2 regions of the Streptomyces sp. NPDC048584 genome follow, and region 2 is predicted to be linked to the other one. Evidence: riboswitches for the same ligand, from Rfam matches in the RefSeq annotation. Region 2 holds a riboswitch; the other holds the start of a gene.
What was found. A riboswitch is a leader RNA that binds a small molecule or an ion and turns the genes downstream of it on or off. The one in region 2 is predicted to bind cyclic di-AMP.
Positions count from the first base shown of each region.

Region 1: another riboswitch for cyclic di-AMP. It lies ahead of ACGFR9_RS23500 (M23 family metallopeptidase); the one in region 2 lies ahead of ACGFR9_RS00035 (peptidoglycan DD-metalloendopeptidase family protein).

Region 1 is NZ_JBICWF010000010.1:283,269-290,842, reverse strand. It holds gene trmB (tRNA (guanosine(46)-N7)-methyltransferase TrmB) at 34-816, shown strand; gene ACGFR9_RS23505 (PrsW family intramembrane metalloprotease) at 852-2,231, shown strand; gene ACGFR9_RS23500 (M23 family metallopeptidase) at 2,321-3,340, opposite strand; cyclic di-AMP (ydaO/yuaA leader) riboswitch at 3,352-3,509, opposite strand; tRNA gene ACGFR9_RS23495 (tRNA-Met) at 3,798-3,871, opposite strand; gene ACGFR9_RS23490 (dihydrofolate reductase family protein) at 3,934-5,067, opposite strand; gene ACGFR9_RS23485 (response regulator) at 5,115-5,774, opposite strand; gene ACGFR9_RS23480 (histidine kinase) at 5,806-6,852, opposite strand; gene ACGFR9_RS23475 (DUF3040 domain-containing protein) at 7,270-7,542, shown strand.
Region 2 is NZ_JBICWF010000001.1:4,319-11,892, forward strand. It holds gene ACGFR9_RS00025 (GNAT family N-acetyltransferase) at 1-231, opposite strand, end outside; gene ACGFR9_RS00030 (SGNH/GDSL hydrolase family protein) at 257-1,042, opposite strand; gene ACGFR9_RS00035 (peptidoglycan DD-metalloendopeptidase family protein) at 1,249-2,196, opposite strand; cyclic di-AMP (ydaO/yuaA leader) riboswitch at 2,201-2,358, opposite strand; gene ACGFR9_RS00040 (alpha-galactosidase) at 2,677-4,749, opposite strand; gene ACGFR9_RS00045 (tyrosine-protein phosphatase) at 4,923-5,720, shown strand; gene ACGFR9_RS00050 (DUF6126 family protein) at 5,766-5,894, opposite strand; gene ACGFR9_RS00055 (helix-turn-helix domain-containing protein) at 5,891-6,514, opposite strand; gene ACGFR9_RS00060 (aspartate aminotransferase family protein) at 6,581-7,574, opposite strand, start outside.

The DNA of each region.
Region 1 (7,574 bases), on a different contig from region 2:
GCCCCCGGCCAGGAAGCGCCGCACTCGCCCGGGGTGTCCGTCCGGCATACCCGGGTCAAGGGCGAGCCCAGGTTCCCGGACGGCCCGAAGGCCGATCCCGCCGGGTCGCACTTCGAGCGGCGGATCCGGAGTTTTCAGCCGCGTCGCAGCCGGGTGACCGCCGGGCAGGCGGACGCGCTGCAGCGGCTCTGGCCCGACTGGGGCTTCGACATCGACGGCAGCCGGGTCCTCGGCCTCGCCGAGTTCTTCGGCAACGACAACCCCGCCGTCCTGGAGATCGGCTTCGGCATGGGCGAGGCCACCGCGGCGATGGCCGGCGCCGACCCGGACACCAACATCCTCGCCGTGGACGTCCACACCCCCGGCCAGGGCAATCTCCTCAACCTCGCCGACCAGCACGGGCTGACCAACGTACGGGTCGGCAACGGGGACGCGATCATCCTGCTGCGCGAGATGCTCGCCCCCGGCTCCCTCGGCGGGCTGCGCGTCTACTTCCCCGACCCGTGGCCGAAGAAGCGGCACCACAAGCGGCGGCTGATCCAGCCGGAGTTCCTCGACCTCGCCGCGACCCGGCTCGCACCGGGTGCGGTGCTGCACTGCGCCACCGACTGGGAGCCGTACGCGGAGCAGATGCTGGAGGTGCTCACCGCGCACCCCGGATTCGAGAACACGCAGGCGGACGGCGGTTTCGCGCCGCGTCCCGGGTTCCGGCCGCTCACCCGTTTCGAGGGGCAGGGACTGGAGAAGGGTCATGTCGTGAACGACCTGCTGTTCCGCCGCGTATCGCCGGACGAGCGGGCAGCAGACCGAACCTGATCCAGCCCGCCCCCGCCTCGTTAGGGGTCGATCCCGTGACCGCCAGTCCTCCTCCGTATCCGCCGCCTCCCGGTGCCGCTCCGGGCGGAACGCCGCGGCGTGCGCACTGGTGGCGGCGGCCCTGGGTGCGGTACGGCGCGCTGATCACGCTGCTCACCCTGTCCGGTCTTGTCATTCTGGCGCTGGTCAGGGAGCAGACCGGGACGCAGGGGTTCCTGGTCGGGCTCGGTCTCGCCGTGCTTCCGGTGCCGCTGCTCGTCGCCGCCTTCCGCTGGCTGGACCGGGTCGAGCCCGGCCCCTGGCGGAACCTGCTGTTCTCGTTCGCCTGGGGTGCCTGCGCCGCGGCGCTGATAGCGATCGTCGCGAACAGCTTCGCCACCCGGTGGATAGCGACGGCCACCGCCGACCCGACCGGCGCGGATACCCTGGGCGCGACCGTCATAGCGCCGGTCGTGGAGGAGTCCGCGAAGGCCGCGGCCGTTCTGCTGGTGTTCCTGTTCCGCAGACGCGACTTCACCGGCATCCTCGACGGCGTGGTGATAGCCGGGGTCACCGCCACCGGCTTCGCGTTCACCGAGAACATCCTCTACCTCGGCACCGCCTTCGGCACCGACCAGCTCACCGGCGACAGCGGCATCGCCTCGATCACCGCCGCGACCTTCTTCGTGCGCATCGTGATGTCGCCGTTCGCGCACCCCCTGTTCACCGTGCTCACCGGCATCGGCTTCGGCGTCGCGGCGCTCTCCTCGGACCGTCAGCGGATCCGGCGCGTCCTCCTGCCGCTCGGCGGACTGCTGCTCGCGATGGGCATGCACGCCCTGTGGAACGGCTCCACGACGCTCGGCCAGTACGGCTTCATCGCGGTGTACGCGGCGTTCATGGTGCCGGCGTTCGGACTGCTGACCTGGCTGGTGGTGTGGACGCGCCAGCGCGAGCTGCGGACCGTACGGGCGGAACTGCCCGCGTACGTGGTCGCCGGGTGGCTGAATCCGGCGGAGCCGTTCGCACTGGGCTCGATGCGGGCGCGGCGCCTGGCCCGCCGCTACGCGCGCCGGTACGGCGGCCGGGCGGCGGCGCGGTCGGTGGCCGAGTACGAGGCGTACGCGACGTCGCTGGCGTTCCTGCGGCACCGGGGGCGGCTCGGGCGGGCGGACACGGACTTCGTCACCCGGGAACGGCGACTGCTGCTGGAGTTGTGGCACCGCCGGTCGGCGGCCCGCCCCGCCCTGGAGCACGCGGCCCGCGTCAGCGCGCCCCGGATGCCGGTCGCCGCGGCACCGTGGGCGATGCACGGCGGCTACGGCGCTCACGGCGGCTACGGGCACCCGCAGGCGCCCTACGGTCACCAGCCGTACAGCCACCAGCCGTACGGTCACCCGTACCCCGTCCACGACCCGAACCCCTACCGCTCCTGACCGCCGGTCCGCCACCGGAAACACCTCACCGGCGGCCCTGAGGTCGTCGGGACTGCCGGTGTTCGGGGTGTCGGCGGAAGCCGGGCCGGTCAGACGCTGAGGCCCTTGCCCTGCAGCCAGGCCAGCGGGTCGATGCCGGAGGTGGAACCGCCGGGGTGGACCTCGAGGTGGAGGTGGGCGCCGGTGACGTTGCCGGTGGCGCCGACGCGGCCGATCACATCGCCGGTGTTGACCTTCTGGCCGACGCTGACGCTGATGGAGGACTGGTGGGCGTACCAGATCTCGGTGCCGTCGTCGAGGGTCAGCACGGTCTTGTAGCCGTAGGAGCCGTCATAACCGGCGGAGGTGATCGTGCCGGTGTGGACGGCCTTGAGCAGCGTGCCCGTGGGGGCGGCGAAGTCCAGGCCCGTGTGGTAGCCGGAGGACCAGTAGGCGCCCGCCTGACCGAAGGTCGAGGAGAGGGTGTACGAGGAGGTCGGCAGCGCGTACTGCTTGGCCAGCTCGGCGAGGCGCTCGGCCTCGGCCTTCTTCGCGGCCTCCTCCTCCGCCTTCTTCTTGGCGGCCTCGGCCTTGGCCTTGGCCTCCTTCTCCGCCTTGGCGGCGGCGTCGGCGGCCTGCTTCTCGGCGGCGGCGACGGCCTCGGCGGCGGCCTTGGTCTCGGCCTGGTCCTGCTGCTGCTCGACCTGCGCCATGATCCGGGCGCGCAGTGCCTCACCGGCGTCGGCGGCGCCCTGCTCGGTGTCGGCGGTGGTCATGCCGATGCTGCTGAGGGGGGTGGACGATCCCTGGGGCGTTTCCTCGTCGGAGAGGAGGGAACCCACGCTGGGAAGGTCGGGCACGGAGATCGAGACCGGCGGCTTGCCGGTCTGGGCGCTGGCCATACCGCCGGCGCCGACCGCCGCTATGACGCCGACGCCGAGGACGGTGGAGCTGCGGGCGAGTCCTCCGCCGCGCTGCTTGGAGACGCGATGCCGGCCACGTACGGGACGGAGGGAGTCCGCGGTGGGGTTCCACTCCTCGAAGGGGCCCTCGTCGGTGCGGCCCGCGCCGTAGGCGAAGGTGTCGCTGGGTTTGAACGGGGCCTCGGGGGCAGGCGGGTTGGACGCCACGTGGGCGCGCTCCTTCCTTCCGTCTCCGCCTACCGGGTTAGCTGACGGGTTCGGAGCGGGAAGGTCTCCTACGCGCGTATACGCGTCGTGCTGCCACGACGGTATGGACGCGATTCACCCCATGGTGGTGGTTCCCCGGTTCCCTTGCGGGATTCGGCGCGTGCGCACGGAGCCGACTTCTGTGACGGCTGGGACGACCGCGCTGCGTTATCGAACGTTAATAGACGTGAGGGCCCTATTCCAAGCCGTTCCTCTTGATCATTAACGAATTCCGGACGGACTTAAGCGCCACGGACGGTCAAAAACGGGCGAGTTGACCGCGCTTCAGATGGCGGCCCGTTTCTGATGGTTCGTCAGTCGTTATGCGCTGCGGGACAGGCCGCTCACGGTGAGTGAAGGAGAGTGTGGAAAACACCGAAGGCCGGAATCCTCAAGGATTCCGGCCTTCGGCCTTCAGTAGCGGGGACAGGATTTGAACCTGCGACCTCTGGGTTATGAGCCCAGCGAGCTACCGAGCTGCTCCACCCCGCGTCGGTAGGACCAGTGTACGCCATCGGCGGGGCCCGGCGCACACCCATGATCGGCGGCCCGGGTCAGCCCTCGAGCAGATGACCGTTCGGTGCCTTGGCGCGGTCCTCGTGCTCCGGCAGGACGACGACGGCGGCGCCCCCGGCCTCCAGTACGCCGCTGCCGTCGGCGTCCGCCACGAAGGTGTCCGGCTCGCGCCAGGCCGTGACCACCCGCCGCACCCCCGCGTCCAGGATCAGCCGCGCGCAGGGCGCCGGCCGGGACGCGCGGCGGGCGCATGGCTCCAGGCTGGAGTACACGGTGGCGCCGGCGAGCCGGGGGTCCGTGGGGTCGGCCTTGGCGAGCGCGGCCTCCTCCGCGTGCGCCAGCGGGTCGGTGCCCTCCCGGGAGTGGCCGCGCGCCAGCTCCGTACCGTCGGCGGCGACCACGACCGCGCCCACGCTGAACGCCGTCCGCGAGGGCGGGCACTCGGCGGCCAGTTCGCAGGCGAGGGCCAGCCAGTGGTGGTCGGCGGCGGTGGGCAGCGGGCCGGTGCCGGGGGCGGTGGGCTCGTAGCGCGTCAGGACGACGTCGCCGATCGGGCGGGTCTCCACCAGCCGCAGCCGGCCGCCCTGGTAGGAGCCGGGGCCGAAGAGGCGCGGGGCCTTCGCGTCGCCGACGAACAGCGGGGCGAGGACCAGCTGGAGCTCGTCGGCCAGCCCCTGGGTGAGGAGCTGGGTGTGGAGGGTGCCGCCGCCCTCGACCATGAGCCGCCGCACCCCGCGCTCGGCGTGCAGATGCTCCAGGAGCCGCCGCCAGTCGAGCCCGCTGCCGAGCGGGACGACGTCGGCGGCGATCCCGAGGGCGTGGGCCCGCTCGGCGCCCTTGTCGGTGGTGTAGAGGACCTTCTCGCCGCCGGTGTGCCAGAACCGGGCCGCCGGGTCCAGCTCGCCGGAGCCGCTGACGGTGACCTTGAGCGGGTACTCGGCCCGCCCCTCGGCGAGGCGGGCGGCGCGCCGCCCGGGCGAGTTGACCAGCAGCCGGGGGTTGTCGGCGCGGATCGTGCCGGCGCCGATCAGGATGGCGTCCACACCGGCCCGTACCTCGTCGACCCGGTCGAAGTCGGCCGGGGAGGACAGCAGCAGCCGGTCGGGGCCGGTGTCGTCGAGGTAGCCGTCGAGGGAGACGGCGGCGGACAGCAGGACGTACGGGTGGGGCATCGGGGTACTCCGGACGGGGCAGCGGGGGTGGGGGTCCAGTCTGCCGGTCAGGGCTCGATCAGCCCCACGCGGATGGCGTACCGGGTCAGTTCCAGGCGGTCCTTGAGGCCGAGTTTGGCCAGGATGTTGGCGCGGTGCCGCTCCACGGTCTTGGGGCTGATGACGAGGAGACCGGCGATCTGCTGCGAGGTGTGGCCCTCGGCGACCAGCTTGAGGATCTCCTCCTCGCGGTCGGTGATCGCCTTGGCCGGCAGGGTACGGCCCTCCCTCGCGAGGTCGAGGTACTTGTGGATGAGGGCGTTGACGGCGCCGGGGTAGAGGAACGGCTCACCGCGCATGGTGGCGTGGCAGGCCTCGACGAGATCGCGGTCGGCGACGGACTTGAGGACGTAGCCGGAGGCACCGGCGGCGAGGGCCTCGAAGAAGAACTGCTCGTTGTCGTACATCGTCAGGATGAGGATGCGGGTCTCCGGCAGGTCCCGGGAGATTTCACGGGCCGCCTGGAGACCGGTGCGGCGGGGCATCGCGATGTCGAGGATGGCCAGATCGGGGCGGTGCTCGCGGGCCTGGTCGAGGGCTTCGGAGCCGTCGGCGGCCTCGGCGACGACGGTCAGATCCGGTTCGCCGTCCAGGATGAGGCGAACCCCCCGGCGGACCAGCGCGTGGTCGTCGGCGAGCAGGATGCGGGTGGGGGCCGGGTCGGTCATGTGTGGGCGTTTCCGGTCGGGGGCGTCGGTCTCACGGGGGCGGTGGGGCGTGCGCGGGGGCGGAGTCCCGTACGGGTCCGGGCGCGGAGTCCCTTACGGGCGCGGCCTCCCGCAGGGGGACGAGGGCGTGGGCGGGGAAGCGGGCGGGGACGGGGACGGCCAGACGCACCTCGGTGCCGCCGCCGTCGGCGCGGTCCACGGTCAGCCGGGCGCCGACGAGGAGCGCGCGCTCCCGCATCCCGCGGATACCGGCGCCCTCCGGGGTGACGCCGGTGCCGCGGCCGTCGTCACGGACCCGGAGTTCGACCCCGCCGGGGGTCCGGCGCAGGGCGAGCTCGGCGCGGCGGGCCCGGGCGTGGCGGGCGGTGTTGGTGAGGCCCTCCTGGGCCACCCGGTAGATCACCAGCTCCGACTCCCGGTCCAGCTCGGGCAGGTCCGCGTCGAGGCTGTGCTGGACGCTCAGACCGGGCCCGCCGTACTCGGTGGCCAGCGCCTTGAGCGCGCTGGCCAGGCCCAGCTCGTCCAGCACGCCGGGGCGCAGCCGGCGGGCGATGCGCCGGATCTCCTCGAGGCTCGCGCGGGTGGTCTCCTGCGTCTGCCGCAGTTCCCCGGCGAGGGCGGGCGGGGCGTGGTCGGCGGCACGCTTGAGCTGGAGCAGTACGGCGGTGAGGGACTGGCCCACCTCGTCGTGCAGCTCCCGCGCGACACGCCGGCGCTCGGACTCCTGCGCGGACAGGGCGCGGGCGCTGCTGGTGGCGCGCTCGTCCTCGAGCCGGTCGAGCATGGTGTTGTACGTGGTGATCAGCTCGGCGATCTCGCCGCGCCCGCCCACCGCCGGGCGGTGTCCCGGGCGGAGCAGGTCGGTCGTGTTCATGGCGCGGGTCAGGCGCTGCAGCGGGGCGAGGCCCACACGCAGCAGCAGGGCGTTGGCGACGAGCATGGCGGCCAGCCCGACCGTGAGGACGGCGGCCTCGGTGAGCAGGACCGGTGTGGACACCGTGACGGGCCCCAGCAGCAGGGCCGTGGCCACGATGAGCACGACCGCGTTCAGCAGGAAGATCCGCCAGAACAGAGGCACCCCGTACCGCCTCCTCGTCATCGGCCGCTCGCCACGGGCCGGCTCCCCCGGGAGGGGAACCGACGGCCCGCGGACCGGGGGCGCGGCGCGGGCCGTCACCTCCAGCCTGTGCGCCCGAGGGGCCGCGCGCCATCGGTGACAGCCCCCATTTTCTCCCCGGGGGCCCTGGCCGCTCACGGCCCGTGTGAGCGGTGACCCTCACGGAAGATGGGGCCCGCGACGGATGGCCGCGGACGGTGGCGGCGGGCGACGCTGGAGTTGCCGTGCCGGGTGGGTGACAACGTCGACGCAGGGGCAAACTCCCCTGTACCGAGCCGAGTTCGCGGCAAGCCGACGATTCACCCTACGTCCCGTGGTCCAAGGAGCGATGACCGTGGGCGGTGTCACCGGGCGGCCGCCCCCTGGGAAGGAGGAGCCGTGCCCCAGTCCGACGACGAGCGCCTGGTCGACCTCGCCACTCGTCTCGAACACGAGGACCCCCGTTTCGTCCGCTCACTCTCCGAAGGCCGTCCGGCCCGCCCGCGCGAGTACCGCCGTACGAGCGCCTGGTGCGCGCTGGTGATCGGCGTGACCATGCTCGCGGCGGGGATCATCGTCCCCGACGGCCTGCTGATCGCGGCGGGTCTGGTGCTCTCCGGGATCGCCGTCCAGCTCCTCGACCCGCACCGCGACGAACGGCCCGCGAAATGACGCGGCGCCCGGACCGGCCTCAGCCGTTCCGG
Region 2 (7,574 bases):
CAGCCAGTGGCAGTCCCCGGCGGGACGCAGCGCCACACAGCCGGCGAAGGCGCCGCCCGTCTCGATCACCCACGTGTGGGCCGGGTCGAAGCCGTCGCGCAGCCGCTGCCGTACCCGCCGCGCGTCGTAGCGGCCGAGCCGTTCCGGATCGGCCCGCAGGACCAGGGCGCGCAGCTCGGCCACCGCCTCCACGTCCGTGGCGGCCGCCTGCCGCAGGCCCCAGTTCTCCATGATCACCACGCTACCGCGCGGGTGCTCACGCCACCGAGGCGATCCGCTCCTTGATGGCGTGCGGCGACAGCGCCCCCTTGGCGATCACATGGTCGCCGGAGGACTCCCCGCGCAGCCGGCGGCCGATCCACGGCACCAGGTACTCGCGGGCCCAGTGGACGTCGTCCCGCCGGATCTCCAGGACGCCGCGGGGCGGCAGGGACGGCCAGGGCTGCTCCGGGTCCGCGGGGGTCCTGAGGCCGAGGGCCTGTCCCGCGCGCAGTGCGACGCGGGTGTGCCCCTCCGGTGACAGGTGCAGCCGGTCGGCGTCCCACGCCCTGCGGTCCTGGACGCTCCTGAGGGACCACAGGTCGAGCACCGGGCAGCCGTAGCGGTCGGCGACGGCCCGCACATGCCCGTTGTACGTCGCGATCTTGCCGCGCAGATGCTTCAGCAGGGGTACGCCACGGGTGTCGAACCCGGTCGTCACCATCACCGTGCCCGATACGGCCGTGAGCGCGGCGATCGCCTGCTCGAACCGCTCGGCCACCTCGTCCGGGTCGCTGCCGGGACGGAGGATGTCGTTGCCGCCCGCGCAGAACGAGACCAGATCGGGGGCGAGTTCGACCGCCCTCGTCAGCTGGTCCGCCATGATCTGGTCCAGTAGCTTTCCGCGCACCGCGAGATTCGTGTACTGGAAGTCGCCTTCGGGCCGGAGGTCCGCGAGAAGGACGGCGAACCGGTCGGCCCAGCCGACGAACGCCCCGTCGGGGCCGGGGTCGCCGACGCCCTCGGTGAAGCTGTCCCCCACCGCCACGTACGACCCGATCACTGCTCTGCTGTCACTCTTCGAATCGTCTGCCACGGGAGCTCATGATTCACCTTCCATTGTGACCTACGCGACCGTAAGGAAGGGTTGACGCGCGGTGAGATAAGACACTCTCAAAATGTTGGCCAATTCCGGAATACGCCGAAGGCCGGCCCCGTGGATCGGGGTCCGGCCTTCGGCGCGCGTGTCAGGAAGGGGTGCCGCGGGGGTCAGCCGATGGAGACGCCCTTGGAGCGGAGGTAGGAGACCGGGTCCACGTCCGAGCCGTAGTTCGGGGTGGTGCGGATCTCGAAGTGCAGGTGCGGGCCGGTCACGTTGCCGGTCGCACCGGAGAGGCCGACCTGCTGGCCGGCGGTGACGGACTGGCCGGCCGAGACGGACAGCGAGGACAGGTGGGCGTACTGGGCGTAGTAGCCGTCGTTCAGCTTGACGACGACCTGGTTGCCGTACGCGCCGCCCCAGCCGGCGGAGACGACGGTGCCCGCGCCGACGGCCTTCAGGGAGGTGCCGGTCGGGACGCTGAAGTCGACACCGGTGTGGTAGCCGCTGGACCACATGCTGCCGGCCACCTTGTAGGCGGTGCCGAGGCCGCCGGCGCCGGGCACCGGGGAGCTGTAGGCGGAGGTGTTCGCGTTCTGCGCGGTGGTGTCCGGGGAGGACTGCTCGGCGGGCTGCTCGGCCGCCTTGGCGGCGGGCTTCGCGGCCTTCGGCGCGGCGGGCTTCGCCGGCGCCGGAGAGGACTGCTCCGGTGAAGAGGACCGCTTCGGCGTGCTCTTGGCGGTCTCGCCGTCGATGGAGAGCCTCAGACCGGGGTGGATGAGCGCCGGGTCGGCGCCGACGGCCTCGCGGTTGTCCGCGTAAAGCTGCTTCCAGCCACCGTCGATGTGCTCGGTCGCGGCGATCTTCGCGAGGTAGTCGCCGGCCTTCACGGTGTACGTGCGGGCCTCGTCGCCCTTTTCGGCGGTGGCCTGCCGGCTCACCACGGAAAGGGACTGGACGGCCTTTCCGGGGGCGGCCGCCTCGGTGGCGGCGTGCGCGCCGGTCGCGCCGAGAAGCGGCAGGGCCAGTGCGGCGCCACCGGTGCCGGCGACGGCGACGGCGATGGAACGGGTGAAACGCTGTGCCGTGGTACGGCGGTGCTTACCCTTCGCGGGCATGTCGAATTCCTCTCCGGCGCCTACGAGGTGAGCTGTCGGGTTCGGGCTGGAGATGCCCGGCCGCATTGCCGCGCGGCTTAACCCCTAGCCGTTCCGGGAACCGGAACAGGCGGTCCTGCCTGTGGGTCCCCCGTTCCTGCCGTGCACGGGTATGTGTGTGCGGGGCTCCGGGCGGCGGCAGGATTAGGCGTCCGTCCGGATCGGTGGCGAACGTAAGCGACCCGGACGCGAAGGGACAAGCGCGGGTTCACCGGGGACGGGTTTTTCCGTGATCCAACAACGGAAAAGATCTCACCCAGCGTCAGCCGGGATTCCTTTTACCTCACGAATTCCCTTGTCGCTCCACGGAATTACGTGAGCATGGCGACAACACATCGTCACGGATATGACGATGCTCACGCACCCTCGCCCCATCCCCCCTCCTTTCGGGGCGCGTTATATCAAAGCCACCCAACCGGACAGAACGCCCCAATCGGTCGATCACCGGCGGCGGAGGCGAAGCACCGCGGCGTCCAGATCCCCCCGCAGCCCGGTGAGCAGTCCGTGGTGCAGCAGTACGGCGCCTCGGTGCGTTTCACCCGTTTCGAGGCATTCGTACGTCGCCTCCGGGTCAAGGCCGCGCAGCCGGAGCGCCGGGGCGGGTTCGCCGTAGTGCTGCGCCCGGAGACACGCGAGGACGACGGTCTCGTCGCCGAGGACGTACTGCACCGCGCTCAGCCCGCCCTCCGGGGGCCGCAGCCGGTACTGGTCGCCACGCTGGACGAGCGGCCGGATCTCCTTGTAGAGCCCGACCCACTCCCGCGCCTCGGCGAGCTCCTCCCCGGTCCACCGGGTGAGGTCGCCGCCGACACCGAGCACCCCGGCCATGGCGCTGACGAACCGGAACCGCAGCGAGCTGACCCGTCCGTTGAGCATCACGTTCGGGCTGTCGGTGACCCAGGCCGCCATCACCCGGGCCGGGTGGACCTGGCTGAAGCCGTGCTGGATGGCGAGCCGGTCGAGCGGATCGGTGTTGTCCGAGGTCCATACCTGGTCGGTACGGGAGAGGACGCCCAGGTCGATCCGGCCGCCACCGCCCGAGCAGGACTCGAAGGCCACGCCCGGATGGGCCGCCCGCAGCCGGTCGAGGAGCGCGTACAGCCCGCGCACATGGTCCGTCCACAGCCGCTGCGGATACGGGTCGTCCGGCCAGCCGGCGTCGGTGAAGGACCGGTTGAAGTCCCATTTCACATAGTCCACGGGAGCGCTGGAGAGCAGCCCGTCGAGCTGTTCCCAGAGGTACTCCCGGACGTCGTCCCGCGCGAGGTTGAGGACCAGCTGGTTGCGCAGCTCCGTACGCCGGCGGCCCTGCTGGAACTGCACCCAGTCGGGGTGCGCCCGGTAGAGATCGCTGTCGGGGTTGACCATCTCCGGCTCGACCCAGATGCCGAACTGCATCCCGAGTCCGTGCACATGGTCGGCAAGGGGTTTCAGTCCGCCCGGGAAGCGGTCCGGGTTGGGCGTCCAGTCGCCGAGCCCGGCCCGGTCGCTCGTACGGGCCCCGAACCAGCCGTCGTCGACGACGAACAGCTCGACGCCCATCGCGGCGGCCCGCTCGGCCAGGGCCCGCTGCTGCTCCTCCGCGATGTCGAACTGGGTGGCCTCCCACGAGTTGAACAGCACCGGCCGGTCCCGGTCCGCGGCCGGGATCACATACGTCCGCTGATAGGCGTGCCAGGCACGGCTGGCGCCGCCGAAGCCGCCGTCGCTCCACAGTCCGGCGAAGACCGGCGTGACGTACGTCTCGTCCGTGCCCAGCATCAGCAGGCCGGAGTCGTCGTGTCCGGCGCCGCCGGTGATCTGCACGCGCGCGTCGGGAAGTTGGGCGACGCCGATCCGCCAGGACCCGGACCAGCCCAGCGCGCAACCGTAGACCTCGCCGCGCTCCTCGGTGGCGTCGGTGTCGAGCGCGACCCAGGGCAGATGGTGGTGCCCGGTGTGGCCGCGGCGGCTGCCGACGACCTTCTCGCCGTAGGTGAGCGGGGCGCGGGTCAGCCGGGACTCGGCGGCCCAGCGGCCGTGCAGCTGGGACAGCCGCCAGTGCTCGCGCTCGGGCAGGGTCCAGGTCGCGGAGTCGGCGCGCAGGAGTTCGACGGCGGGTCCCCGGTTGCGCAGGGACACCCAGCGTTCGATCACGTCGTCGCGCATCCGGTAGTGCAGGGTGACGGCCAGGTCGCCGTCGCGAAAACGCAGACGCAGTTCGCCGTCGTCGCTCTCGTGGCCGTCGAAGGTCCACTCGGTGCCGCGCCGTCCCTCGGCGGTACGTACGGACAGGGCGGGCCGGGTGAAGCGCGGGCCGCCCTCGACCGGGTACTCCTCGCGCCCGTCCAGCGGGGACTCGAAGGAGCAGTGCTCCGGCATCGGACGGGCGGCGAGGGCCTCCGCGTCGGCGAGCGTGATCCTCGGACCCCAGTGCAGATGCACCAGCTCGTCACGGTCGGTGAGATGCAGCGCGTAAGCACTGGCCGGCCCCGACAGGAGCCATGTACGACCGTTTTGGGAGACCTGCGTCACCCGAACCTCCAACAGACCCGAACAGATGCGATCAGACACCAACATCATCGAGGATATGGGGGCGGCCGGGCAATGCCTGTGGACAACTCATTGGCCCAGGCAGGCATGTCGTATCGTCGAGGCGTGCCCGTCGGCGAGCCCGCCGACGGCGCCGCGAGTGGGAGGAGTCCTTCGTGACGCAGCAGGTGCCGTCGACCGAACCCGAGCTGGCCGGAGTACGCAACTTCCGCGACGTGGGCGGGCTGCCGACCGTCGACGGTCGGCGGGTGCGCCACGGGGTGCTGTTCCGCAGCGGGCATCTCGCCCACGCGACCGCCGAGGACGCCGCCTTCCTCTCCTCGCTCGGACTGCACACGGTGTTCGACTTCCGCAACGCGGCCGACCAGAAGCTGGAAGGGCCGGACGTCGCGCTGCCGGGCGTGCGCAATGTGAACCTGCCGCTGAGCGACCCGGCCGACGGCGCCGAGTTCTGGAAGATGGTCCGCGACGGCGATCTGGAGCAGCTGCGCTCGATCCTCGACGACGGCAAGGGCGCGGACCGGATGATCAGCTCCTACCGTCTGATCGTCAAGGAGCGCACCGCCGAGCACTCCCGTGTGCTGCGCTCGCTCGCCGAGGACAGCGTGCCCGCGCTGATGCACTGCGCGGCCGGCAAGGACCGCGCGGGGCTGTCGGTGGCGGTGACGCTGCTGGCGGTGGGTGTGGAGCGCGACGCGATCCTCGCCGACTATCTGAAGTCCAACGAGAAGCACCGGCGCTACAAGGTGCGGCGCAGCGGCAGCTCGGCCTCGGCCTACTCCCCCGAGGTGATGGAGCTGCTCAGTCCGCTGTTCGACGCGCGCGCGGAGTACCTGTCGGCGGCCTTCGAGACCGTGGAGGAGACCTGGGGCGGGGTCGAGCCGTATCTGGAGAAGGGGCTCGGACTCACCCCCGAGGCCCGGGAGCGGCTGCGCGAACGCCTGCTCGACTGATACGCGGCCCGAGGCCGGGACCGGTACGAGGGCCGGGGCGGCCGGTCACTTCTTCGGAGCCACCTCGAAGAGGAAGTAGATGAAGGCCGCGAAGAGGTGCCCCACGACCACGTAGACGAACAGCCGCACCCACAGGGCCCGGGGGAACTTCTCTTCCATGTCACGGCCGGTCATGTCGTGTCTCCGTGGATCGGGCCCAGGCACAGGGCGGCCGTGGGACTCTGCAGCAGGGTGTGGACGAACAGCAGTTCGACCCCGTCGGGGTCGGATGCGGCGATACGGTGCGGGGTCAGCGAGTCGAAGTGCGCGCTGTCCCCCGGCCCGAGGCGGTGCAGGGTGTCTCCGAGGCGCAGCCGCAGCCGCCCCCTGAGGACGTAGAGCCATTCCTCGCCGGGGTGGACGCGCACGATGTCGCCCTGGGAGCCGTGCGGCACGCGGACCCGCAGGGCCTGCATACCGCGTCCGGCGGCACCCGCCTGCCAGTACGTCCAGCCGCCGGCCTCCGTGGACTCCATGTCACCGGCGCGTACCACGGGGTCCCGGTCGGCGGCCGTCTCACCGAGCAGGTCGGAGACCGTCGTACCGTAGACGCGGGCGAGGGAGAGCAGCATCGGCAGCGAGGGCTGGCGCTGCCCGGTCTCCAGCCGGGAGAGGTGGGCCGGCGACAGACCGGCTTCCCGGGCGGCGGCCTCCAGGGTGAGGGAGGCGCGTCGCCGCAGGGCGCGCAGCTGTGGCGCGACCACGGGGAGCGCGTCGGCCGGTTCGGCCGGCGGCCCTGTGTCGGAGGAGCTCATGCCTCCATTCAGCCCCGGATTTGCCTCGCGGGCAAATTTCTTGCCTCTGTGGCAAATCGCGCGGGTTCAGCGATGGGCGACCGCCTGCTTCATCAGTGTCCTGCCGAACTCCCACACCAGTCCGCCGTCGTGCGCGTCGTCCATCACCGCGGTGAAGGCGTCCACGAACCGCTCTACGTCCTCCTCGTCGATGACCAGCGGCGGAATCAGCTTGATCACCTCCATGTGATCACCGGACACCTGGGTGAGGATGCGGTGCCGCTGGAGCAGCGGTACGACCACCATCTGCGCGAAGAGTCCCTTGCGGGCGGCCTGGAGCATGGCCCAGCGGGGGCGCAGCCGCAGCGAGCGGGGCCGGCCGAACTCGATGCCGATCATCAGGCCCCGGCCGCGGACGTCGGCGAGCAGCTCGTACCTGTCGGTCAGCGCGGCCAGCCGGGTGCGCAGCAGATCGCCGGTGCGCCGGGCGTGGGCGACGGTCCCCTCGTTCTCCATGACCGACAGCACCGCGAGGCCCGCCGCCATGGCCTGGGCGTTGGCCCCGAAGCTGGCCGAGTGGACCAGCACCCGGTCCATCGAGGAGTACACCTTCTTGAAGATCCAGTCCTTGCCGAGGGTGGCTCCCACCGGTACGTAGCCGCCGGAGAGCGCCTTGGCGACGCACACCAGATCGGGTTCGACGCCCTGCTCGTGCTGGTAGGCGTAGAAGTCGCCGGTGCGGCCGAGGCCGGTCTGCACCTCGTCGGCGATCAGCAGCGCCTTGTGCCGGTGCAGCAGTTCCTGAGCGGCCCGCAGATAGCCGGGCGGGGACTCGTGCACGCCCTTGCCCTGGATGGGCTCCACGATCAGGGCGGCCACGTCCTGCTTGCGCAGCTCCCGCTCCAGCGCGTCGAGGTCGCCGAGGGGGACGGCCGTGTCGGGCAGCAGCGGGGCGAAGCCGTCCCGGAAGCCGGACTCGCCGTTGACGGAGAGGGAACCGGTGGTCAGCCCGTGGAAGGCGTGCTCGCAGTACAGGACGCGCGGTCGGCCGGTCGCGAACCGGGCGAACTTCAGGGCGCCT